DNA from 3 places in the Streptomyces sp. NPDC054770 genome. Region 3 is predicted to be linked to each of the others. Evidence: riboswitches for the same ligand, from Rfam matches in the RefSeq annotation. Region 3 holds a riboswitch; each other region holds the start of a gene.

Region 1 (7,776 bases), on a different contig from region 3:
CGTCGCGCAGCACCACGTCAGCCTCCCAGTGGGACGGGTACTCGTGCCTGTCCTGCGGGTCCGCCGGGGTCTGCATGGGCCCCAGAGTACGGCTCGCGTCCGACAACGGCGCGAGGCAGTCTGTGGAGGACGGGAGTCGGAGCGAGGCCGCGGTCCGACGACACACCCGGAGGGGCCTACGCCCCCTCCGGGCATGCTTCACGATATGGGAAACTGGTCTAGACAACCCTGAACACCGAAGGGCAGCATCACATGGCTGAGCGCCGCGTCAACGTCGGCTGGGCCGAGGGCCTCCACGCCCGCCCCGCTTCCATCTTCGTCCGAGCCGCCACGGCCGCAGGCGTCCCGGTGACGATCGCCAAGGCCGGGGGCAACCCCGTCAACGCGGCCTCCATGCTGGCTGTCCTGGGGCTGGGCGCCCAGGGTGGCGAGGAGATCGTCCTCGCCTCCGAGGCCGAGGGCGCCGACGCCGCCCTCGACCGCCTGGCCAAGCTGGTCGCCGAGGGTCTCGAGGAACTCCCCGAGACCGTCTGAGCGCCTGCACCCGCACGTCCGGGGCCGCGCCACTCCCACGGGGGTCGGCGCGGCCTCGCCGTTTCCCCGCCGTCCGCGTCGGGCCATCGTGCCACCGGTCACGTGCCGCAATTCCGTGACATTGCCAAGGCCCCGGTACCCGGCTTTACCGTGGGCGCACGAAAGGGGCGCGACCGTGAATTCCCGGCGCGCTTGAATTCGGGCAGCGAAAACAGGTCCCGCCGAATAACACCTCTTTGTATACGGCGCGCGTGTTAATGCCGCAGGCCCGACATGTTTACGGGATGTTGCGAAGTCCTCACACCGTTCGGCCGTTCGGTGGCGCCGGAAAAGCGCAGCCGGTGGGAGGCCGTCGAGCGCTCGGTGTGCAGGGCCGTGATCGCCCGGGCGCGTTCGCCGTCGCCGCGTGCCACCGCGTCCACGATGGCGCCGTGCTCGGTCCAGGACTCCACGGGGTTGGCGGGCGTCTCCACGGTGTACATCCAGGCGATCTTGTGCCGCAGCTGGGTGAGCGTGGAGGTCAGGGCGTGGCTTCCGGAGGCCTGGGCGAGGGTCTCGTGGAACCAGCCGCCCAGGGAGCGCAGGTCCTCGCTGTTGCCGCGCCTGGCCCGCTCCTGGCCCAGCCGGACCAGCCCGCGCAGCACCTTGAGATGGGCCTCGGTGCGGCGCTGGGCGGCCCGGGAGGCGCCGAGCGGCTCCAGGAGCATGCGCATCTCCAGCAGGTCGGCGGCCTCCTGCTCGGTCGGTTCGGCGACGCACGCACCCGCGTGCCGGCGCGTCACCACGAAGCCCTCGGCCTCCAGGGTGCGCAGGGCCTCGCGGACGGGGACCCGCGAGACGCCGTAGCGGCGGGCCAGGAGTTCCTCGGTGAGCCGGCTGCCGCGCTCGTAGACACCCGCGACGATGTCGTCCCGGATCGCCGTGCATACCGAGTGCGCCGGAATACGCATGACCGACCTCCGCCTTAATCCCCGTGAAACGCCGCCGAGTGGCGCTCGTTCCGTGACTCTATTGCAATGAGCCGGAATTTCCGACGGCGGACCGGAATCCAGGGATATATTTTGGACAGCAAGTGCACGAAAACGACGAAAGCCCCGGCACAGGGGCCGGGGCTCCGGAAGATCTCACGGGTTGCTTCCGCAGTGCGCTGCCGGGTTCGCCTCGGTGGTCGGGTGCGGGTGCGTGGGGGTTGCCCGCACCCCCTTTCAGGGGCGTCACGCGCAGCGCTCCTTCAGGGGCGCGGGGAACTGCGCGACCAGCCACGGCGCACCCGCGCCCGGCGCACGCACCGCAACCCCCACGTCGGTCTCGGCGCCGGACCCGCGTCCAGCTCCCTCAGACGTTCACGCCGTGCTTGCGGAGGTAGGCGACCGGGTCGACGTCGGAGCCGTAGTCCGGGGTGGTGCGGGCCTCGAAGTGGAGGTGCGGGCCGGTGGTGTTGCCGGTCGCGCCGGAGAGGCCGATCTGCTGGCCCGGGGTGACCTGCTGGCCCACCGAGACGCCGATGGACGAGAGGTGGCCGTACTGGGTGTACATGCCGTCGGCCATCTTGATGACGATCTCGTTGCCGTACGCCCCGCCCCAGCCGGTGGAGACGACCGTGCCGGTACCGACCGCGTGCACCACCGTGCCGCTGGCGGCGTGGAAGTCGATGCCGGTGTGGGCGCCGGAGGACCACAGGGAGCCGCCGGTCTTGTAGCCGGTGGAGACGTAGGAGTCGCTGATCGGCGCGACGAAGGTGTTCAGGCGCTTGCGCTCGGCCTCGCGGGCGGCGCGGGCCTTGGCCGCGCGCTCCTTCTTGGCCTGCTCGGCGGCCTTCTTGCGGGCGGCCTCCTCGGCCGCCTTGCGCGCGGCGGCGGCCTTCTGGGCGGCGGCCTGGGCGTCGATCTGCTCGGCGACGGAGTCGCTGATCGTGATGACCGGGGTGAGGCCGGTCTGCTCGACGGAGTTCTCGGCGGCGAGCGCCGGGGCGGCGGAGACGGTGCCGATGACACCGGTGGTGGTGAGAGCCGCGATACCGGCGGCCTGCGCGGTGGTGCGCTTCACCCGGCCGGGACGACGGTGCTTCCCGGAGGCGCACATGAACGCCATGTAGAGGCTGGTCCTTTCCTTCCCTCTCGCCTACCGGGTTAGCTGACGGGTTCGGAGCAGGAAGGTCTCCTACGGGCCCCCTCGCGACACGCGCGGGCGCCCGATTCACCCCAGGGACTGCGTGGGTCCCCGGCTCCCCTGGCTCGCGCCGTACGGGGACTCGGCGATGGCTGTCCGGTGCCGCGGATGCGGCGCGGTGCCTGACGGACAGCCCGGAAGAACCTACGAGGCCGCTCGCGCCCCGCCCAAACGGATCACGGTTTTTGTAGCGCATCCCACAGGGCAGACAGGCAACCTCCACCTCAATTCGGACACGCGAGAGCCCTGATGACCCGACGGTCATCAGGGCTCTTCACCCGCGTGTGTCCTACTCCGCGGCGACGACGGTGACTTCGCCGATGCCGAGGGCCTCGACGGGCTCCTTGATCTGCGCCGCGTCGCCGACCAGGACGGTCACCAGGCGGTCCACCGGGAAGGCGTTCACGACCGCCGCGGTGGCCTCCACGGTGCCGGTGGCGGCCAGTTGCCGGTACAGCGTGGCCTGGAAGTCGTCGGGCAGGTACTGCTCGACCTGGTCGGCCAGAGTGCCCGCGACGGCCGCCGCCGTCTCGTACTTGAGCGGCGCCACCCCGACGAGGTTCTGCACGGCCACGTCGCGCTCGGCGTCCGTGAGGCCCTGGGCGGCGAGCGTGCGCAGCACCGTCCACAGGTCCGTCAGGGCCGGGCCGGTGTTCGGCGTGTCCACCGAACCGCTGATGGCGAGCATCGAGACACCGCTGCCGTCGGGGGCTGACCGCAGCACCTGCCCGAAGGAGCGGACGCCGTAGGTGTAGCCCTTCTCCTCGCGCAGGACGCGGTCCAGGCGGGAGGTGAGGGTGCCGCCCAGGCAGTAGGTGCCGAGCACCTGGGCGGGCCAGACGCGGTCGTGCCGGTCGGAGCCGACGCGGCCGATGAGCAACTGGGTCTGGACAGCGCCGGGGCGGTCCACGATGACGACCCGCCCGGTGTCGTCGGCGGTCACGGACGGAACCGGACGGGGCTGCCCGGTGGCGGCGCGCCAGGCGCCCAGGGTCTCGCCGAGCAGCTCGTCCAGGTCGATGCCGGTCAGGTCGCCGACGACGACCGCGGTGGCCGTGGCGGGGCGCACGTGCCGGTCGAAGAAGGCGCGGACGGCGGCCGCATCGATCTTCTCGACCGTGTCCTCGGTGCCCTGGCGCGGGCGGGACATCCGCGCGGTGGCCGGGAACAGCTCCTTGTAGAGCTGCTTGGCGGCCCGGCGGCTGGGGTTGGCCAGCTCGTGCGGGATCTCGTCGAGGCGGTTGCGGACCAGCCGCTCGACCTCGCTCTCGGCGAAGGCGGGCGCCCTGAGGGCGTCGGAGAGCAGCCCGAGGCCCTTGGCGAGCCGGGAGGCCGGGACCTCCAGGCTGATGCGGACGCCGGGGTGGTCGGCGTGCGCGTCGAGGGTGGCGCCGGCCCGCTCCAGCTCCGCGGCGTACTCCTCGGCGGAGTGCTTGTCGGTGCCCTCGGAGAAGGCGCGCGCCATGATGGTGGCGACGCCGTCCAGGCCGGCCGGCTCGGCGTCCAGGGGCGCGTCCAGGAGCACTTCGACGGCGACGACCTGCTGGCCCGGGCGGTGGCAGCGCAGCACGGTCAGGCCGTTGTCCAGAGTGCCGCGCTCCGGGGCGGGGAAGGCCCACGGCTTGGCCTCGCCCGGCTGCGGCTGGGGGTGGAAGTCCATGGTGGCGAGCTCGGTCACTTGGCCGTCTCCTCGTTCTCGTTGCCGGCCTCTACGGTGGCTTCCTGCTCCGGGTCCTCGCCGCGGCCCGCCTCCTGGGTGTGCTCGGCGGACTCCGCGGACAGCGGCTCGTAGACGAGCACCGCGCGGTTGTCGGGGCGCAGCCGGGCCTTGGCGACCTCCCGGACCTCCTCGGCGGTGACCGTCAGGACGCGCTGGACGGCGGTCAGGGCGAGCTGCGGGTCGCCGAACAGGACGGCGAAGCGGCACAGTTCGTCCGCGCGGCCCGCGACGGTGCCGAGCCGGTCCAGCCACTCGCGCTCCAACTGGGCCTGGGCGCGCTCCATTTCCTCGGGCGTGGGGCCCTCCTCGGCGAACCGGGCGAGCTCCTCGTCGATGGCGGCCTCGATGACCGGCACCTCGACGTCACCGGAGGTCTTCACGTCGAGCCAGCCCAGGGAGGGCGCCCCGGCGAGCCGCAGCAGGCCGAAGCCGGCCGCGACGGCCGTCCGGTCGCGCCGTACCAGGCGGTTGTAGAGGCGGGAGGACTCGCCGCCGCCGAGCACGGTGAGCGCCAGGTCGGCCGCGTCGGACACGCGCGTGCCGTCCTCCGGGAGCCGGTAGGCGGCCATCAGCGCCCGCGCGGGGACCTCCTCCACCACGACCTCGCGCAGCTGCTCGCCGATGACGTCGGGCAGCGAGCCGTCGCGCGGGGTGGGCTTGCCGTCGTGCGCCTGGATGGAACCGAAGTACTTCTCGATCCAGGCGAGCGTCTGCTCCGGGTCGATGTCGCCGACGACCGACAGGACCGCGTTGTTGGGCGCGTAGTAGGTGCGGAAGAACGCGCGCGCGTCCTCCAGGGTGGCCGCGTCCAGGTCCGCCATCGAGCCGATCGGCGTGTGGTGGTAGGGGTGGCCCTCCGGGTAGGCGAGCGCGGTCAGCTTCTCGAAGGCCGTGCCGTAGGGGACGTTGTCGTAGCGCTGGCGGCGCTCGTTCTTCACGACGTCGCGCTGGTTCTCCATCGACTCGTCGTCCAGGGCGGCGAGCAGGGAGCCCATCCGGTCGGCCTCCAGCCAGAGGGCGAGCTCCAGCTGGTGGGCGGGCATGGTCTCGAAGTAGTTGGTGCGCTCGAAGCTGGTGGTGCCGTTGAGCGAGCCGCCGGCGCCCTGCACGAGCTCGAAGTGGCCGTTGCCCTTCACCTGCGCGGAGCCCTGGAACATCAGGTGCTCGAAAAGGTGAGCCAGGCCGGTACGGCCCTTGACTTCGTGCCGGGAACCGACGTCGTACCAGAGGCAGACCGCCGCGACCGGGGTCAGGTGGTCCTCGGAGAGCACCACGCGCAGACCGTTGGCCAAGCGGTGCTCGGTCGCTGCCAGGCCTCCGGAGCCTGTCTCGGCCGTGGTCGTGTGACCCATGGGCATGTACGTCCCTTCGCTCGCGGAAGCGGTCTCGAACCGCGGTTTCTCTGCCGGTCCTGCCACTGTATGCAAGCGTGCGGGGACCCGGCGAAGTTCCCGCACCACGTACGCCCACAGCGGATCGTCCGGGCGGATCGCGTAGCCTGCGTCCCACCCGCCCCGTGACGGCTTCCGGCACCAGGGCGGTTCGCGGCGACCGGGTCCTGGCCCGGGTTGTCAGTGCCGCGGTCCACAATGGTCAGCGTCAGATCCGTTCACGCATGAGCAAGGAGCCGGCAGCGATGGCCCGCCGCAGCACGAAGACCCCGCCGCCCGACGACTCGTTCGAGGAGAGAATCCTCGACATCGACGTCGTGGACGAGATGCGCGGCTCCTACCTCGAGTACGCGTACTCGGTCATCTACTCGCGCGCCCTTCCGGACGCCCGCGACGGTCTCAAGCCGGTGCACCGCCGCATCGTCTACCAGATGAACGAGATGGGGCTGCGCCCCGAACGCGGCTATGTGAAGTGCGCGCGCGTGGTCGGCGAGGTGATGGGCAAGCTGCACCCGCACGGCGACGCGTCGATCTACGACGCGCTGGTGCGGATGGCCCAGCCGTTCTCGATGCGGGTCCCGCTGGTCGACGGCCACGGCAACTTCGGTTCGCTGGGCAACGACGACCCGCCGGCCGCCATGCGGTACACCGAGTGCCGGATGGCCGAGGCGACCAGCCTGATGACCGAGTCGATCGACGAGGACACGGTCGACTTCGCGCCCAACTACGACGGCCAGGAGCGGGAACCGGTCGCGCTGCCCGCCGCGTTCCCGAACCTGCTGGTGAACGGCTCGTCGGGCATCGCGGTCGGCATGGCGACGAACATGCCGCCGCACAACCTCGGCGAGGTGATCTCGGCCGCCCGCCACCTGATCCGCTACCCGAACGCGGACCTGGACACGCTGATGAAGCACGTCCCGGGCCCCGATCTGCCCACCGGCGGCCGGATCGTCGGCCTGGAGGGCGTGCGGGACGCCTACGAGACGGGCCGCGGCACCTTCAAGATCCGGGCGACGGTCGAGGTGGAGACGGTGACGGCCCGCCGCAAGGGCCTGGTCATCACCGAACTCCCGTTCACGGTCGGCCCCGAGAAGGTCATCGCCAAGATCAAGGACCTGGTCAACGCCAAGAAGCTGCAGGGCATCGCCGACGTCAAGGACCTCACCGACCGCGAGCACGGGCTGCGGCTGGTCGTCGAGATCAAGAACGGCTTCGTGCCCGAGGCGGTCCTGGAGCAGCTCTACAAGCTGACGCCGATGGAGGAGTCCTTCGGCATCAACAACGTGGCCCTGGTGGACGGTCAGCCGCTCACCCTGGGCCTCAAGGAACTGCTCGAGGTCTACCTCGACCACCGCTTCGACGTGGTCCGCCGGCGCAGCGAGTTCCGCCGCACCAAGCGCCGCGACCGCCTCCACCTGGTCGAGGGCCTGCTCACCGCCCTGGTCGACATCGACGAGGTCATCCGGCTGATCCGCTCCAGCGACAACAGCGCGGAGGCCAAGCAGCGCCTGATGGAGCGCTTCTCGCTGTCGGAGATCCAGACCCAGTACATCCTGGACACCCCGCTGCGCCGTCTCACCAGGTTCGACCGCATCGAGCTGGAGGCGGAGCAGGAGAAGCTCACCGCGGAGATCGCCGAGCTGACCCGGATCCTGGACTCGGACGCGGAGCTGCGCAAGCTGGTCTCGGCCGAACTGGCCGCGGTCGCCAAGAAGTTCGGCACCGAGCGGCGTACGGTCCTGCTGGAGGCGTCCGGCGCGGCGGCGGCCGTGGTGCCGCTCCAGGTGGCCGACGACCCGTGCCGGGTGCTGCTGTCCTCGACGGGCCTGCTGGCGCGCACGACGAACGGCGAGCCGTTCCCGGCGGACACCGACGGCAAGCGCGCCAAGCACGACGTCATCGTGTCGGCGGTCCCCGCGACCGCGCGCGGTGAGGTCGGCGCGGTGACCTCGACGGGCCGCC
Region 2 (7,776 bases), on a different contig from region 3:
GCCCGGCTGCCGGTCCGGGCGGCCCCGCCGGTCGTGCTGCTGCACGGGTTCATCGACAACCGCTCGGTCTTCGTCCTGCTGCGCCGCACCCTCGCCCAGCACGGCGGCCAGCGTGTCGAGTCGCTCAACTACTCACCGCTGACCTGCGACATCCGCACCGCCGCCGAACTGCTCGGCCGGCACATAGAGGAGATCTGCGCGCGCACCGGCAGCGGCCGGGTCGACATCGTCGGGCACAGCCTCGGCGGCCTGATCGCGCGCTACTACGTCCAGCGCCTCGGCGGCGACCTGCGGGTCCGCACCCTGGTGACGCTCGGTACCCCGCACTCCGGCACCCGGGTGGCGCCGCTCGCGGACGCGCACCCGATCGTGCGGCAGATGCGCCCCGGTTCGCAGGTGATCGAGGAGCTGGCCCGGCCGGCACCCGGCTGCCGTACCCGGTTCGTGAGCTTCTGGAGCGACCTCGACTCGCTGATGGAGCCGGTGGAGACGGCCCGGGTCGACCACCCGGACCTCATGGCGACGAATGTGCGGGTGACCGGGATCGGCCACCTCGCCCTGCCCGTCCACCCGGCGATCGCGACCGGTATACGGCAGGCCCTCGACGAAACCCACCCCGAGGAGCGGATCGCGGGCGGTCTGACGGTGGCCTGACGACCCCTCTCCCTCGAACACTCCTCGAACACAAAGCCAAACCCGCGCCCGTCGTCCCCCGAAACACGGCCGAATGCCCGTTTCCCGAAACAGCGAAACCTGTTGAAGATTGTCGCGCCCGTATACCGCCGGGTACAGTCGCCGCACTGCTCTGCCAGCCCCTGTTGTCGAGGCGAAAGAGAAGTTGGTGAACGACCGTCACCCGTCGGGGACCATGACCACCCCGGCCCCGGCTTCCGATGCCGATCCGGCGCACTACGCGGCGTACAGCACCCAGGAAGCCCAGTACGGCGACTTCACCACGTACGGCGACCACACCGTCGCCGGCGCCTCGTTCCACAGCGATCCGCTCTTCGGCAGCCTCCCGGGCGAGAGCCGGTCCACCGGCGCGTACGACGCCACGCAGTGGCAGACGGCCGGCGGCCAGACGCTGAACTACGACCCGTACGCGGCCCAGCATCACGCCGCCTACGATTCCGGCGCCTACGACAGCACCGCGTGGACCATCCCGGCACCGGCGCCGTCACCCGAGACGATCGCCGACACCAGCGGTCACTGGGACGCGAACGCCTGGCTCCAGCCCGACCAGTCGGGCATGGCCGGTGCGACCCAGCAGTGGGAGTGGGGCACCCAGGCGTTCGACACCGGCGTGTACGACGCCACGCAGTGGAACTCCGACGGCACCCCGGCACAGAGCGCCGAGCCCGAGCACGAGCTTGCCCACGGGGAGTTCGAGGCGTCCGGAGATTTCGGCGAGTTCGGAGAGTTCAGGGAGTTCGAGGAGTCCACGGAAGACTTCCCGGACGGCGGGGAATCGGCCGCGACCGGTGAACTGCCTGAACTGCCTGAAGTAACGCCACTGCTGGACGACCAGGAAGAGATCACCCCGGCCACGCCGGAGGGGGCGACGACCCGCGCCGGTTCCCGCGCGGGAGCGCGTTCCCGCCGCCGTACGCCTCCCAAGCGGTCCGCGTTGCTGACCGTCGCCGTGCCCTCGGTGTGCGTGATGGGGGTCGCCGGGATCGCGGCCGCCTCCGTCGGCAGCCTGACCGACGACGGCAAGGACACCACGGCCTCCGCCTCCGACGGGCAGTCGGTGAAACCGTCCGCCGCCAACAGCAAGCTGGACGCCCAGCTGCGGACGCTCTCGGCGGGCGCCGACGACTTCGCCGACCGGGCCAGCCGGACGCAGGAGCGCATCGACCTCAAGGCCCAGCAGGAGTCCGAGAAGAAGAAGGCGGCGGCGGAGGCGGCCCGCAAGGAGCGGCTGCGCCCGAAGTACGCCCTTCCGGTCACGCAGAAAGGGCTCAGCGCCTACTTCGGCCAGGCCGGCGTGAACTGGATGTCCGTCCACACGGGCATCGACTTTCCCGTCTCCTACGGCACGACGGTGATGGCCGCGATGGACGGCGTCGTCTCCACCAAGTGGAACAGCGCCTACGGCAACATGATGATAGTGACGGCGAAGGACGGCACGGAGACGTGGTACTGCCACCTCTCGTCCTACCGTGTCGCCGCCGGTACGACGGTGAAGGCAGGCGACCCGATCGCGTACTCCGGGAACTCCGGCAACTCGACCGGGCCGCACCTGCACTTCTTGGTGCGGCCGGCCGGTGGCGCCGCCTTAGACCCGCTGCCGTGGCTGCGCAGCCACGGGCTCGACCCGACCTGACCGGTACCGGCGGGTCCCGCCGCGGCGGGACCCGGTCGTCCTACAGCTTCTCCACCGGCGCGTACCGCAGCAGCAGCCGCTTCGGCTTGGTGTCGCCGAAGTCGATCGTCGCCTCCGCGTTCGCCCCCGTGCCCTTCACCGCGACGACCGTGCCGAGGCCGAACTGGTCGTGGGTGACACGGTCGCCGACGGCCACCGAGACCACCGGCTTCTCCGAGGTCCGCCGGGTGGCGAAGCCGGACGCACCCGACGCCGAGGAGCGCGAGCGGGTCGAGGAGAGCGAGGCCGCCACGCCCGCCGCGGGCCCGGTGGAGACCGGCGCCATCGCCCCGGTCCGCTTCCACTCCAGATACGCGCCCGGGATCTCCTCCAGGAAGCGCGAGGGCGGGTTGTACGACGGCTGGCCCCAGGCGCTGCGCATCGAGGACCGGGTGAGGTACAGCCGCTCCCGCGCCCGCGTGATGCCCACGTAGGCGAGGCGCCGCTCCTCCTCCAGCTCCTTGGTCTGGCCGAGGGCGCGCATGTGCGGGAAGACGCCGTCCTCCATGCCGGTCAGGAACACCACCGGGAATTCGAGGCCCTTGGCGGTGTGCAGGGTCATCAGGGTGATGACGCCGTCGCCGTTCTCGTCGTCGTCGGGAATCTGGTCGGAGTCGGCGACCAGGGCCACCCGCTCCAGGAAGGCGGCGAGCCCGGGCTGTTCCTCGCCCTCTCCGGACTCCTGCTCGAACTCCAGTGCCACGGAGGCGAGTTCCTGGAGGTTCTCGATGCGGGTCTCGTCCTGCGGGTCCGTCGAGTTCTGCAGCTCGGCGAGGTATCCGGTGCGTTCGTAGATCGCCTCCAGGACGGTGGCGGGTCCGGCGCCGGACTCCACGACCGTACGGAGGTCCTCCATCAGCGTGTTGAACCGCTTGACCGCGTTCGTCGACCGCGCGGCCATGCCGTACGCCTCGTCGACGCGCCTGAGCGCCTGCGGGAAGCTGATCTTCTCGCGCTGGGCGAGGGCGTCGATCATCGCCTCCGCGCGGTCGCCGATACCGCGCTTGGGGACGTTGAGGATGCGCCGGAGCGGGACGGAGTCCTCCGGGTTGGCCAGCACCCGCAGGTAGGCCAGGACGTCCCGGACCTCCTTGCGCTCGTAGAAGCGGACCCCGCCGACGACCTTGTAGGGCAGGCCGACGCGGATGAAGATCTCCTCGAAGACGCGGGACTGGGCGTTGGTGCGGTAGAAGACGGCGACATCGCCGGCCTTCGCCTCGCCCGCGTCCGTCAGACGGTCTATCTCCTCGGCGACGAACTGCGCCTCGTCGTGCTCGGTGTCGGCGACGTAGCCGGTGATCTGCGCGCCCGCGCCCGCGTTGGTCCACAGGTTCTTCGGGCGGCGGGACTCGTTGCGCTCGATGACCGCGTTGGCGGCGCTCAGAATCGTCTGCGTGGAGCGGTAGTTCTGTTCGAGGAGGATCGTCGTCGCGTTCGGGTAGTCCTCCTCGAACTGGAGGATGTTGCGGATCGTCGCGCCCCGGAAGGCGTAGATCGACTGGTCGGCGTCACCGACGACGCAGAGCTCGGCGGGGGGCAGGTCGGGCGCGCCGGTGCCGACCAGCTCGCGCACCAGGGCGTACTGGGCGTGGTTGGTGTCCTGGTACTCGTCGACCAGGACGTGCCGGAAGCGGCGGCGGTAGTGCTCGGCGACGTCCGGGAAGGCGCGCAGCAGGTTGACCGTCGTCATGATCAGGTCGTCGAAGTCGAGGGCGTTCGCCTCGCGCAGCCGCGACTGGTACAGGGCGTAGGCCTGGGCGAGGGTCTTCTCGAAGCCGTCGGCGGCCTGGGCGGCGAAGTCCTCCTCGTCGATCAGCTCGTTCTTCAGGTTGCTGATCTTGGCGCTGAAGGACTTCGGCGGGTAGCGCTTGGGGTCGAGGTCCAGGTCGCGGCAGACCAGGGCCATCAGGCGCTTGGAGTCGGCCGCGTCGTAGATCGAGAAGGAGGAGGTGAAGCCGAGCTTCTTGCTCTCCCTGCGCAGGATCCGCACGCAGGCGCTGTGGAAGGTCATCACCCACATCGCGTTCGCGCGCGGGCCGACGAGGTGCTCGACCCGCTCCTTCATCTCGCCCGCGGCCTTGTTGGTGAAGGTGATCGCGAGGATCTGGCCCGGGTGCACCTGGCGCGCGCCGAGCAGGTGGGCGATGCGGTGGGTGAGCACGCGCGTCTTGCCGGAACCGGCGCCGGCCACGATGAGCAGCGGGGAGCCGGCGTGCACCACGGCCGCCCGCTGGTTGTCGTTCAGCCCGTCCAGGAGCGCGGCCGGGTCCAGGGCCGGGCGGGCGGCGCCGTCGCGGTAGTAGGCGTCTCGGTCCGGGGGCACGTCGAACTTCCCGCCGAACAGATCGTCCGGAATCGACTCCGGAGCGTGCTCGTCCTCGGGCGGCGGCGGGGGTTCCTCGTCATGGCCGCGGGGGGCCTGGAGGCTCGCCAGGAAGCTGTCGTCAAAGAGGCTGCTCATCGCTCTCCGAGTCTAGGGCGCCCCACCGACAACCGGTCGCCGCCCCGAAAACTCGCCCGGGTGACCGACCGGTTCCGCTCCGTCACGGCAGGTCGGCGCGGAGCACGGAGCCGCACTCCCCCAGCGCGAACCAGCGGCACCCTTCCGAACAAGTCACTCATACCGTCCCAGATGACCTTGCCTTAACAAGTTCTAACAACAAGGTCACGAAAATGTATCGGGCATATCGCACATCAACCTTCACAGAGGCCACACGAGTTGGTTAGCGTGCGAGGCGGGCCGCGCGACCCCCACCGGCGAACGTCGCCGGGCCGCACGGCCTCCGCCGAGTCCGGGGCGCCGCCGCGCATCCGGAGCCGGGGACCCACCGATCCCGGGGTGAATCGGTCCCGACTCCCCTCCGGGGAGCGGACCGTAGGGCAACCCTTCCGAACCACCCGCCCGAACCCGACAGCTAACTCGGTAGGCGGAACGTGGAAGGAGTCGCCTCCGTTGGCGTCGCACCGCAAGTCCCGGCCGTCAGGAACGCGCGCGGCGGGCATACGCACCCCCGCGCTGGCCACCGCCGCCCTCACCTCCATGGCCCTGTTCTCCCAGACGGCCGAGGCCGCGCCCCCCGAGGACGGCAAGCCGAGCCTGGAGGAGGTCGAGAAGAAGGTCGACTCGCTCTACCGGCAGGCGGAGTCGGCGACCGAGAAGTACAACGCCGCCAAGGAGCGGACCGGCCGGCAGCGCAAGCAGGTCGACACCCTGCTCGACGACGTCGCCGAGCGCACGGACCGGCTGAACAAGGCGCGTGAGGAGCTGGGTTCGTTCGCCGCGGCCCAGTACCGGACCGGGGCCGCCGCCCCCGACACGGCGACCTTCCTGCTCGCGGACAGTCCCCAGGACTACTTCGACCAGGACCAGCTGATGAGCCGGCTGACCGCACGCCAGAAGGGCGCGGTCGACGACTACGTCACCCAGCAGTCCGCGACCATGAGGAAGCGGCAGGAGGCCGCCAAGAGCCTCGAAACGCTCACCGAGACGCAGGACGACCTCAAGACCGCCAAGACCACCGTCCAGACGAAGCTGGCCTCCGCGCGGGAGCTGCTGTCGCAGCTGACGGCCGCGGAGAAGGCGCGGCTGGCGGCGATCGAGAAGCAGCAGGAGGAGGTGGCGGCCCGCAAGGCGGCGGAGCTGGCGAAGCAGCAGGCCGCGGCCGCCGAGCAGGAGACGTCGTCGTCCGCCGCATCGGGCAGCTCCTCTTCCGGCACGTCGAGCGGCTCCTCCTCCGCCTACGCCACGAAGGCCGCCAAGGCGATCGCCTTCGCCCGCGCACAGATCGGCAAGCCGTACGTCTGGGGCGCCACCGGCCCCGGCTCCTACGACTGCTCCGGGCTCTCCCAGGCCGCCTGGAAGGCCGCGGGCGTCTCCCTGCCGCGCACCACCTACGACCAGGTGAACGCCGGCACCACCGTCTCCCTCGCCGACGCCCGACCCGGCGACCTGGTCTTCTTCTACGACGACGTCAGCCACGTCGGCATCTACATCGGCAACGGCATGATGATCCACGCCCCGAAGCCCGGCGCCTACGTCCGGGAGGAGTCGATCTACTACGGCGGCGAGTCGATCATCCACAGCGTGGTACGCCCGGCCTGAGCCGACTGCAGGCCGGCATCTGCAGACGCCCGGGTCAGCGGCGCCCGCGCGCGAGCAGGGCCGCATGCGGCAGGGCCAGCAGACCGTCCTCGGCAGCGAACTCCGAACTGAACACATCGAAGTGACGCTTGATCTCGGCGCGGATCCGGGGTGTCTGGCTCTGCACCAGCTGCCCGCCGAACGCCACTCCGCTCGCAGGACCGCTCCACCACTCGTCGGCGCTCGCGCGGTGATCCCAACGCAAGGTCGCGCACTCCGCCTCGCGCAGCCCCGCCGCGTCCATCAGCCCGGTCAGGCCGCTCTCGTCACGGGGGAAATCATCCTCAGGAGCCAGCCCTGCGGGCAGATGCGGTGGGCGCACCGCACCCGCGGCCTCGATCGCACGGCCGATCAGAGCCTGTCCCGGCGCCGGCGGCGCCGCCCATGTCGTCAACGCGATCCAGCCGCCGGGCCGCACCACACGGCGCAGCTCAGCCAGCGCCACTTTGGGCCGGCCCACATGGTTCAGAACGAAGTTGGCCACGACGGCGTCGAACTCTCCGTCGGCGAAGGGAAGCGCGGGAAGAACGGCCACCCGCACATCAGCCGCGGGTGCGGCCTGAACAGCCAACTCGACCATGGTCGGCTCCGCATCCACGGCCGTCACCGTCGCGCCCCGGACACACGCGGCCGCGGCGACCGTCCCCGGCCCGGTCCCCACGTCCAGCAACCGCGCGCCTGGTCCGACCTCGGCGGCATCGAGCAACCGCGACACCGGATGGGCGCACAGCTTGGCGAAGCTTCCGGCATAAGCGGCCCCCCGGCCCGCCCAGATCAACCGCTCACTCTTGTCGAACGTCGTCATCGTCACCGGCGCCCTCCCTGACCTCAGCCGAGATCGACGTGTCGTCACGACCCTAGCCCACCGTCTGATCAGCGCGGACGGCTTGGAAGGCGGACGGCTTCCGCTGCCGCTGTCCCGCGACCGCGCGGTTTTCGGGCCGCACGCGCGCGTGGCCCGTTCCTGCCGTGGCCGGCTCTCCCTAGCATCAGCGGCATGTCCGGCATTTCACTCCTGCGCGCCTGGTGGGCGCAGCGTCCGCCGGCGGCGGGGGCCGCTGTGATGGCCACCGGCATCATGTCGGTGGGGTTGCACCTGGCGGGGGCGGAGACCGTGTCCCGGGTGGCGCTGGTGCTTGCCTGCGCGATGTGGGCGGCGCTGGCCGCGGACTTCGTCGTACGGCTGGTGCTCGACCGCCGGCGGTGGGCGGCGGAGGCACGGACGCCGGGCGCGCTCACCGCCGTGGCGGCTACGACGGTGCTGGGGACG
Region 3 (7,776 bases):
GGCCCGGATCAGCGTCGAGATCAGCCGGGCCGCGTCCGGGGTCATGTTGCGCAGCCTCAGCAGCCGGTCGGCCAGCGGGCCGTCGTGCGCCCGCCCCTCCTGGTAGAGGTCGTCGAGAACACGCGCCAGCTGGTCGTCCACGGAGGCTCCCCTCGTCGGTGTGCCTGCTGTTGCTAGCACGTCCGGCGGGGCGTCGTACATCGAAAGAGCAGCGGCTCAGCCCGCGTTGAGCTCCGTCAGCTGGGCCAGCGGCAGGGTGTGCTGGGTGTGCAGGACCTTCGCGCGCAGGTAGCGGACGTTGTGCGCGGTGCTGAAGACGCCGGTCGGCACCCGGTCCCGGACGGTGACGCCGAGGCCGCGCAACTGCTCGGCCTTGTCGGGGTTGTTGGAGAGCAGGTCGAGGTCGGTGATGCCGAGGGCGGCCAGCATCTGGGCGGCGGCGGTGTAGTCGCGGGCGTCCTCGGGGAGGCCGAGGGCGGCGTTCGCCTCGTAGGTGTCGAGGCCCTGGTCCTGGAGGGCGTAGGCGTCGAGCTTGTTGTAGAGGCCGATGCCGCGGCCCTCCTGGCGCAGGTAGAGCAGGACGCCGCCGCGGTCGGCGATGCGCTCGACGGCCTCGCGCAGCTGGGGTCCGCAGTCGCAGCGGGCCGAACCGAAGACGTCGCCGGTCAGGCACTCGGAGTGCAGGCGCACCAGCGGGAGGGTGCCGGGGGCGGGCTCGCCGATGACGACGGCGACGTGCTCCTGCCCGTCGGTCAGGCCATGGAACGTGACGATCTCGGTGTTGACGCTGTAACCGTCGTTGAAGCGCAGCGGGACCCGGACGCGGGCGCGCTGGGTGGCGGCGGGGAAGTCGGTCATCGGGGTCTCCAGTGGGACGTCGCGGGGTGCCTGCTTCAGATTTGAAGCAGATCCACGGCTGGAACCATACCCCATGCTTTAAATTTGAAGCAACAGATTTCCGTACGGTTCTGGGAAATCGAGTGCACGGTCAGGTGACCCCGGTCCCGGGCCAGGTCCGAGGCCGGGGTTCAGGAACCGGAACAGGGCGACGACGACCGGCGCCGCCACGGCAGCTGGTCCGAGGCCGGGAGGGGGGCGGACTCGTCGCCCTCCAGTGCCCGCGCGATCACGGAGCTGATCTCCTCCAGCTGCTCCACCTGCTCGTCGGAGAGATGGTCGAAGACCGCCGCCCGTACCGTCTCCACATGCCCCGGCGCCGTGCGCTCCAGCACCGCCATGCCCTCGTCCGTCAGGATCGCGAAGCTGCTCCGCTTGTCCCACTGGCAGTCCTCGCGCCGGACCAGCCCGTCCTTCTCCAGCCGCGTCACGGCGTACGTCAGCCGGCTCCGGGTGATCTTCGCCTTCTGGGCGAGATCGGTCATGCGCAGCTTGCGCTCCGGCTCCTCGGAGAGGTTCGCGAGGATGCCGTAGTACAGGTGCGGCATGCCGGCGTCCTGCTGGAGCTGCCGGTCGATCGCGTCCTCCAGGAGGTTCGTCGCCGCCATGTAGGCGCGCCAGGCGCGCTGCTCCTTCGGGGTGAGCCAGCGAGTCGTCATGCGACCAGTGTAGGTTTGTTTCAAACTTTAACCAAGCGTCCGAGTCGGAGCAGTCCGCCGGCCCACCGGCCCACCGGCCCGCCTGTCCCGCCGCCGCCGAGAGTGAGCGCGTTCGATGCCGCACCCCTACGTCCTGCTGTCCGCCGCCGTCTCCCTCGACGGCTACCTCGACGACACCGGTCCCGACCGGCTCCTGCTCTCGTCCCCCGCCGACTTCGACCGCGTCGACGAGGTGCGGTCCCGTGTCGACGCCATCCTGATCGGCGCGGGCACCATCCGCGCGGACAACCCGCGGCTCCTGGTCAACTCCCCGGAGCGGCGCGCGGCCCGGGTCGCCGCCGGCCGGCCCGAGTACCCCCTCAAGGTCACGGTCACCGCGACCGGCGACCTCGACCCGGACGCGAAGTTCTGGCACACCGGCGGCGAGAAGATCGTGTACACGACGGACGAGGGTGCGCGGCGGGCCAGCGCCCTCGGGATCGCCGCCGACGTCGTCTCCCTCGGCGCCGACCTCGACTGGCGGCCGCTCCTCGAACATCTGCACGACGTACGGGGCGTGCACCGCCTGATGGTCGAGGGCGGCGGCACCGTCCACACCCAGCTTCTCCAGCAGGGCCTGGCCGACGAGCTCCAGCTGGTCCTGGCCCCCCTCTTCGTCGGCGACCCGAAGGCACCGCGCCTGTTCGGCCCCGGCGGGTACCAGGACGGGCGGCTGCGGCTCCTGGACACCCGCCGTATCGAGGACGTCGTCCTCATGCGCTACGAACCCACGGCCCCCGGCACCGCGGGGTCGGCGTCCGCCGCGGACCGGCACTGGCTGCGGCTCGCCTGCGAGCTGGCGGCCGCGTGCCCGCCCTCCCGGACCGCGTTCAGCGTGGGCGCGGTGGTGGTCGCGGCCGACGGCACGGAACTGGCCCGCGGCCACTCCCGGGAGGCCGGCGACCCCGTGGTCCACGCGGAGGAGGCGGCCCTGGCCAAGATCCCCCCGGCCGATCCCCGGCTGGCCACGGCCACGGTCTACACCAGCCTCGAACCCTGCACCCACCGCGCCTCCCGCCCGCACCCCTGCGCCGAGCTGATCCTCCGGGCCGGGGTGCGGCGGGTGGTGACGGCGTGGCGCGAGCCGGACACGTTCGTGACGGCGGCCGACGGGACGGGGATGCTGCGGGAGGCGGGGGTGGCGGTCGTGGTGCTGGGTGAGTACGAGGCGCAGGCGAAGGCACCGAACGGGCATCTGCTCGGCTGACCTGGTGGGGGCACGTTTCCAGGGGCGCGTTGCTGTAGCGCCCCTTCAGGGGCGCGGGGAACTGTGCGACCGGCCCCCACCGGCCGTCGGCCGACAGCCCACCGGAAGTAACCCGTGTGACTCCCCCTCTTCTGATGGCGTATGCTGGTGTCAACGACGCGGGGTGGAGCAGCTCGGTAGCTCGCTGGGCTCATAACCCAGAGGTCGCAGGTTCAAATCCTGTCCCCGCTACTGAAAACTCAGGGCCGGAATCCAATTTCAGGGATTCCGGCCCTGAGTCATATCCAGGCGCGTGTTCCTCATCACACACGTCCGTACTCATCCGCCCGGCCCACACCATTCGCCCCACCCGCTCACAGCCGCAAACCTGGACGGACAGGCGTCGAAGACATGGGACACCAGGAGGACCGCGTGGCGGGCCGTGGCGAGGCGGAGCTGCACGGCCCGGCGCCCGCCCGCCTCCTCGCCCGCACCCTCGCCCGCTTCCTGCCCGCGCTGCTGATCAGCGCGGGCGTCTGCTACGACGTCCTCACCCCCGAGGCCTTCACCGCGGTCCCCTTCTTCACGGCCGCCCCGCTGATCGCCGCGCCCCTCTCGTCCCTGCGCACCACCGTCCTCACCGGCCTGGCCGCACTGCTGGCCACCTACGCCGTGCATGCGCGGTTCGCGGTCGTCCCGGACGCCGACGCCGTCACCGAGATCGTCACCGTGGCCACCGTCGCCGTCCTCGCCGCCGGCATCAACCGGATCGTCCGTATCGGCGACCAGCGTCTCGCCTCCGCCCGCGAGGTCGCCGAGGCCGCCCAGCGGGCCGTCCTGCCCGAGCCCGCCGAGCGGATCGGCGGCTTCGAGATCGCCGCCCGCTACGAGGCGGCCCAGGAGGGCACCTTCATCGGCGGCGACCTGTACGCCGTCCAGGACACCCCGTACGGCGTACGGCTGGTCGTCGGCGACGTGCGCGGCAAGGGCATGGGCGCGGTCGCCGCCGTCGCCGTGGTCATCGGCGCGTTCCGGGAGGCCGCCGAGCAGGAGGCCACGCTGGAGGCGGTCGCCGGGCGGCTGGACCGGGCGCTTGCGCGCGAGGGCGTCCGGCGCGGGGGCATCGACGCCCAGGAGGGGTTCACCACCGCCGTACTCGCCGAGCTCCCGCACGGCGACAACACGCTCCGGGTCGTCAACCGGGGTCATCCGCCGCCCCTGCTGCTGCACGGCGACGGCGAGGTGTTCCCGGTGCGGCCGCCGGAGTCCGCGCTGCCGCTGGGGATGGGCGAGCTGGGGGCATGGCCCGACCGGGCCGCCGAGCACGCGTTCCCGAGCGGGGCCACGCTGCTGCTGTACACCGACGGCCTCTCCGAGGCACGGGACGCGCACGGCCGGTTCTACGACCCCGAGCGGCGGCTGACCGGCCGTACCGTCACCGCCCCCGGCGCGCTGCTCGCCCGGCTCGCGGCCGAGGTGCGCCGGCACACCGGCGGCGGCATGACGGACGACATGGCACTGCTCGCCGTACGGCGGCCCTGACTGGGCTCCGACCCTGTGCTATGTCACATATCGTGTTCGGACGGCCGCCCTCCGCATCACATCTGAGTCACCATCAAACCCCGTGTGACTCCTGAGTTGAGCAGCGGACACCGTCAACTCGACCGTTTTTGGCCGATCGTGCCAGGTAAGTCCAAGCTTTGAAAGCTTAATGATCAAGGCGAACGGCTTGGAATCTCATAGCCGTGTCTATTAACGTTCGATAACGCAGCGCGGTCGTCCCAGCCGTCACCCGCGACGGCTCCGTGCGCACGCGCCGAATCCCGCAAGGGAACCGGGGAACCACCACCTTGGGGTGAATCGCACGGCTACCGCCGGGTAGGAAACGGCCGGTATACGCGCGTAGGAGACCTTCCCGCTCCGAACCCGTCAGCTAACCCGGTAGGCGGCGGAAGGAAAGGAGTGCGCCCGCGTGGCGTCCAACCCGCCTGCTCCGACAGCCCCGTTCGTGCCCAGCCAGCGTCAGCCCGACACCTTCGGATACGGCGGTTACCGCACAGACGAGGGCCCCTTCGAGGAGTGGAACCCCACCGAGGAGTCCCTCTCCTCGGCCCGCGGCCGGCACCGGGTCGCCCGGCAGAAGGGCGGCGGGCTCGCCCGCAGCTCCACGGTTCTCGGCGTCGGTGTCATCGCAGCCGTCGGCGCGGGCGGCATGGCCAGCGCCAACACCGGCAAGCCGCCGGTCTCCATCTCGCTGCCCGACCTGCCGACCTCCGTCAGCTCCCTGCTCGGCGAGGGCACCGGCCACCAGGCCACCCAGACCGCGCTCAGCAGCGTCACCACGACGACCGCCACCGACGCGGACTCCTCGTCCTCCGACGCCGGTGAGGCGCTGCGCAGCCGGATCATCGCCCAGGCCGCGCAGCAGCAGAACCAGCTCGACACCAAGGCCAGTGCCAAGGCCGTCGCCGCCGCCGACAAGGCGGTCGCCGACGCCGAGGCCAAGGCGGAGAAGGCGGCCGCCGCAACGGCCGCCGACGCCAAGGAGAAGGCCGAGGCCTCCGCGAAGCAGAAGTCCGAGCAGGCCCGGCTCGCCGCGCTGGCCAAGCAGTACACGCTGCCCGTCGTCTCGTACACGATCACCGGCACCTTCGGCCAGGCCGGCTCCATGTGGTCCTCCGGCTACCACACCGGCCTCGACTTCGCCGCGCCCACCGGCACGCTGATCAAGGCCGTGCACAGCGGCACGGTCACCGAGGCGGGCTGGGCCGGCGCCTACGGCTACCGCACGATCATCACCCTCGACGACGGCACCGAGCTGTGGTTCTGCCACCAGTCCTCGATCGGCGTCAAGGTCGGCCAGAAGGTCGCCACCGGAGACGTGATCGGCCGCGTCGGCGCCACCGGCAACGTCACCGGCCCGCACCTCCACCTGGAGGTCCACCCGAACGGCCAGGCCACCGCCATCGACCCGATGCCCTGGCTGCGCGGCAAGGGCCTCAACCCCTGACGTCTCAACTCCTGACGTCTCAACTCCTGACGTCTCGACTCCTGACGTCTCAACTCCTGACGCCTGAGCCCCTGACCCGGACCGCCGCGCTTTACGAGAACTTCGTGTTGCGTCGGCATGGGGCGCCAGGTGACGCGTGTTGAAGTGAAGCATGACTGCTTCTTCCGCTTCCCCTTCCCTCCGTAAGCTCGGCGCCTCCGACCTGGAGGTCTTCCCGCTCGCCCTCGGCGGCAACGTCTTCGGCTGGACCGCCGACGAGGCGACCTCCTTCGCCGTCCTCGACGCCTATGCCGCCGCGGGCGGCAACTTCGTCGACACCGCCGACTCGTACTCGGCGTGGATCGAGGGCCACCAGGGCGGCGAGTCCGAGACGATCATCGGCAAGTGGGTCAAGGCGCGCGGCAACCGGGACGACGTCGTCATCGCGACGAAGGTCAGCCAGCACCCCGAGTACCCCGGCCTGTCCGCCGCCAACATCAAGGCCGCCGCCGACGCGTCGCTGCGCCGTCTCGGCACCGACCACATCGACCTCTACTACACGCACTTCGACAAGCCCGAGATCCCGGTCGAGGAGATCATCGGGGCGCTGGACGAACTGGTGCGGGCGGGCAAGGTCCGGCACATCGCCGCGTCCAACATCACCGCCGAGCGCCTCCAGGAGTCGCTGGACTTCTCCGACCGCGAGGGCCTGGCCCGGTACGTCGCCCTCCAGCCCCACTACAACCTGGTCTCCCGCGACACCTACGAGGGCCCCCTGCAGAACCTGGCCTCCCGCACCGGCCTCGCCGCCGTCCCCTACTTCGCGCTGGCCGCCGGCTTCCTCACCGGCAAGTACCGCCCCGGCACGACGGTCGACAGCGCGCGAGCGGGCCGAGCCGCCCAGTACGCCGATTCGGACCGCGGCCAGAAGGTGCTGGCGGCCCTGGACGAGATCGCCGAGGCCCACTCCGCCCCCGTCCCCACGGTGGCCCTCGCCTGGCTGGCGGCCCAGCCCACCATCGCGGCCCCCATCGCCTCGGCCCGCACGCTGGAGCAGCTCCCGCCGCTGCTGGCCGTGGCGGACCTGAACCTGACAGACCAGGAACTGTCCCGCCTGACGGCCGCCTCCGCCTGACACTCACCTTCTTCTCCGCTGCAACGGCGCTCGGCCGCGACGGTCGAAGCCGGCGGGCGCCGGGCGTGCCGGCGCCCGCCGTCGGGATGCCGGCCGGTTGCGGAGTGCAGCGCCGCCGTGGCTGGTCGCGCAGTTCCCCGCGTCCCCAGGGGGTTGCAGTGCGGCTTGCTGCTTTCCCCCCCCCGGCGCTCACATTCGGCTAGCTCTGGTACGGGTTGTAGGCCGGATACGGCACCGCCGCCCCGTACCACCCCGCCCCCGGTGCCCCGTACGCCGACGGCGCCTGGCCGCCGTACCCCGGCCACCCGCCCGGCGCAGCCGTCCGTGCCGCGTACTCCAGGGCCGGCCGGACCAGTTCCCGGCGGCTCCACAGCTCCGTGAGGAGCTCGCGCTCCCGCACCACGAAGTCGGCCCCCGCCCGTCCCCGCTGCCCCCGCCGCCGCAGCAGCGCCAGCGTCGTCGCGTACCCCTCGTACTCGGCGACCGCCCGCCCCGCCGCCTTCCCGAAGTGGTACGCGGCGTACTCCCGGGCCATCTGCCGGGCCCGCATCGACCCGAGCACGAACGGCTCGGCCGCTCCCAGCCACCCCGCGTAGACGTACGCCGGCAGCTCCTCCCGCACGGTCCGCAGCTCCCGCTGCCGCGTCCAGACCGCGAGCCAGGTCAGCAGCCCGAACGTCGGCACCATGAACATGCCGTACACGGCGAAGAACCCGTACTGGCCGAACGTGGACGACCCGTTCCAGAACGCGTGCATGCTCATCGCGAGCAGCAGCCCGGCGACCGGCACCAGCACGCGCCGCGCCCGCTGCCGCTCCCCGGAGAGCGCGGCGATGCCGAAGCCGATGCCGGTGAGGACGGTGAAGAGCGG

What was found. A riboswitch is a leader RNA that binds a small molecule or an ion and turns the genes downstream of it on or off. The one in region 3 is predicted to bind cyclic di-AMP.
Region 1: it holds a riboswitch for cyclic di-AMP, as region 3 does, so the genes downstream of both, ACWGKQ_RS21290 (M23 family metallopeptidase) here and ACWGKQ_RS22885 (M23 family metallopeptidase) in region 3, are expected to answer to the same signal.
Region 2: it holds a riboswitch for cyclic di-AMP, as region 3 does, so the genes downstream of both, ACWGKQ_RS06230 (NlpC/P60 family protein) here and ACWGKQ_RS22885 (M23 family metallopeptidase) in region 3, are expected to answer to the same signal.

The regions. Positions count from the first base shown of each region.
Region 1 covers NZ_JBSHBL010000023.1:21,472-29,247, reverse strand. The annotation lists gene ACWGKQ_RS21305 (bifunctional acetate--CoA ligase family protein/GNAT family N-acetyltransferase) at 1-76, opposite strand, end outside; gene ACWGKQ_RS21300 (HPr family phosphocarrier protein) at 253-534, shown strand; gene ACWGKQ_RS21295 (GntR family transcriptional regulator) at 789-1,484, opposite strand; gene ACWGKQ_RS21290 (M23 family metallopeptidase) at 1,870-2,625, opposite strand; cyclic di-AMP (ydaO/yuaA leader) riboswitch at 2,638-2,801, opposite strand; gene ACWGKQ_RS21285 (M16 family metallopeptidase) at 2,993-4,381, opposite strand; gene ACWGKQ_RS21280 (M16 family metallopeptidase) at 4,378-5,781, opposite strand; gene ACWGKQ_RS21275 (DNA gyrase/topoisomerase IV subunit A) at 6,060-7,776, shown strand, end outside.
Region 2 covers NZ_JBSHBL010000004.1:177,864-185,639, forward strand. The annotation lists gene ACWGKQ_RS06215 (esterase/lipase family protein) at 1-654, shown strand, start outside; gene ACWGKQ_RS06220 (M23 family metallopeptidase) at 842-2,326, shown strand; gene pcrA (DNA helicase PcrA) at 2,367-4,826, opposite strand; cyclic di-AMP (ydaO/yuaA leader) riboswitch at 5,140-5,310, shown strand; gene ACWGKQ_RS06230 (NlpC/P60 family protein) at 5,319-6,467, shown strand; gene ACWGKQ_RS06235 (class I SAM-dependent methyltransferase) at 6,502-7,311, opposite strand; gene ACWGKQ_RS06240 (tellurite resistance/C4-dicarboxylate transporter family protein) at 7,504-7,776, shown strand, end outside.
Region 3 covers NZ_JBSHBL010000026.1:20,278-28,053, reverse strand. The annotation lists gene ACWGKQ_RS22915 (O-methyltransferase) at 1-141, opposite strand, end outside; gene ACWGKQ_RS22910 (GTP cyclohydrolase II) at 217-858, opposite strand; gene ACWGKQ_RS22905 (MarR family winged helix-turn-helix transcriptional regulator) at 1,029-1,556, opposite strand; gene ACWGKQ_RS22900 (dihydrofolate reductase family protein) at 1,672-2,802, shown strand; tRNA gene ACWGKQ_RS22895 (tRNA-Met) at 2,960-3,033, shown strand; gene ACWGKQ_RS22890 (PP2C family protein-serine/threonine phosphatase) at 3,193-4,323, shown strand; cyclic di-AMP (ydaO/yuaA leader) riboswitch at 4,586-4,744, shown strand; gene ACWGKQ_RS22885 (M23 family metallopeptidase) at 4,754-5,791, shown strand; gene ACWGKQ_RS22880 (aldo/keto reductase) at 5,943-6,905, shown strand; gene ACWGKQ_RS22875 (PrsW family intramembrane metalloprotease) at 7,105-7,776, opposite strand, start outside.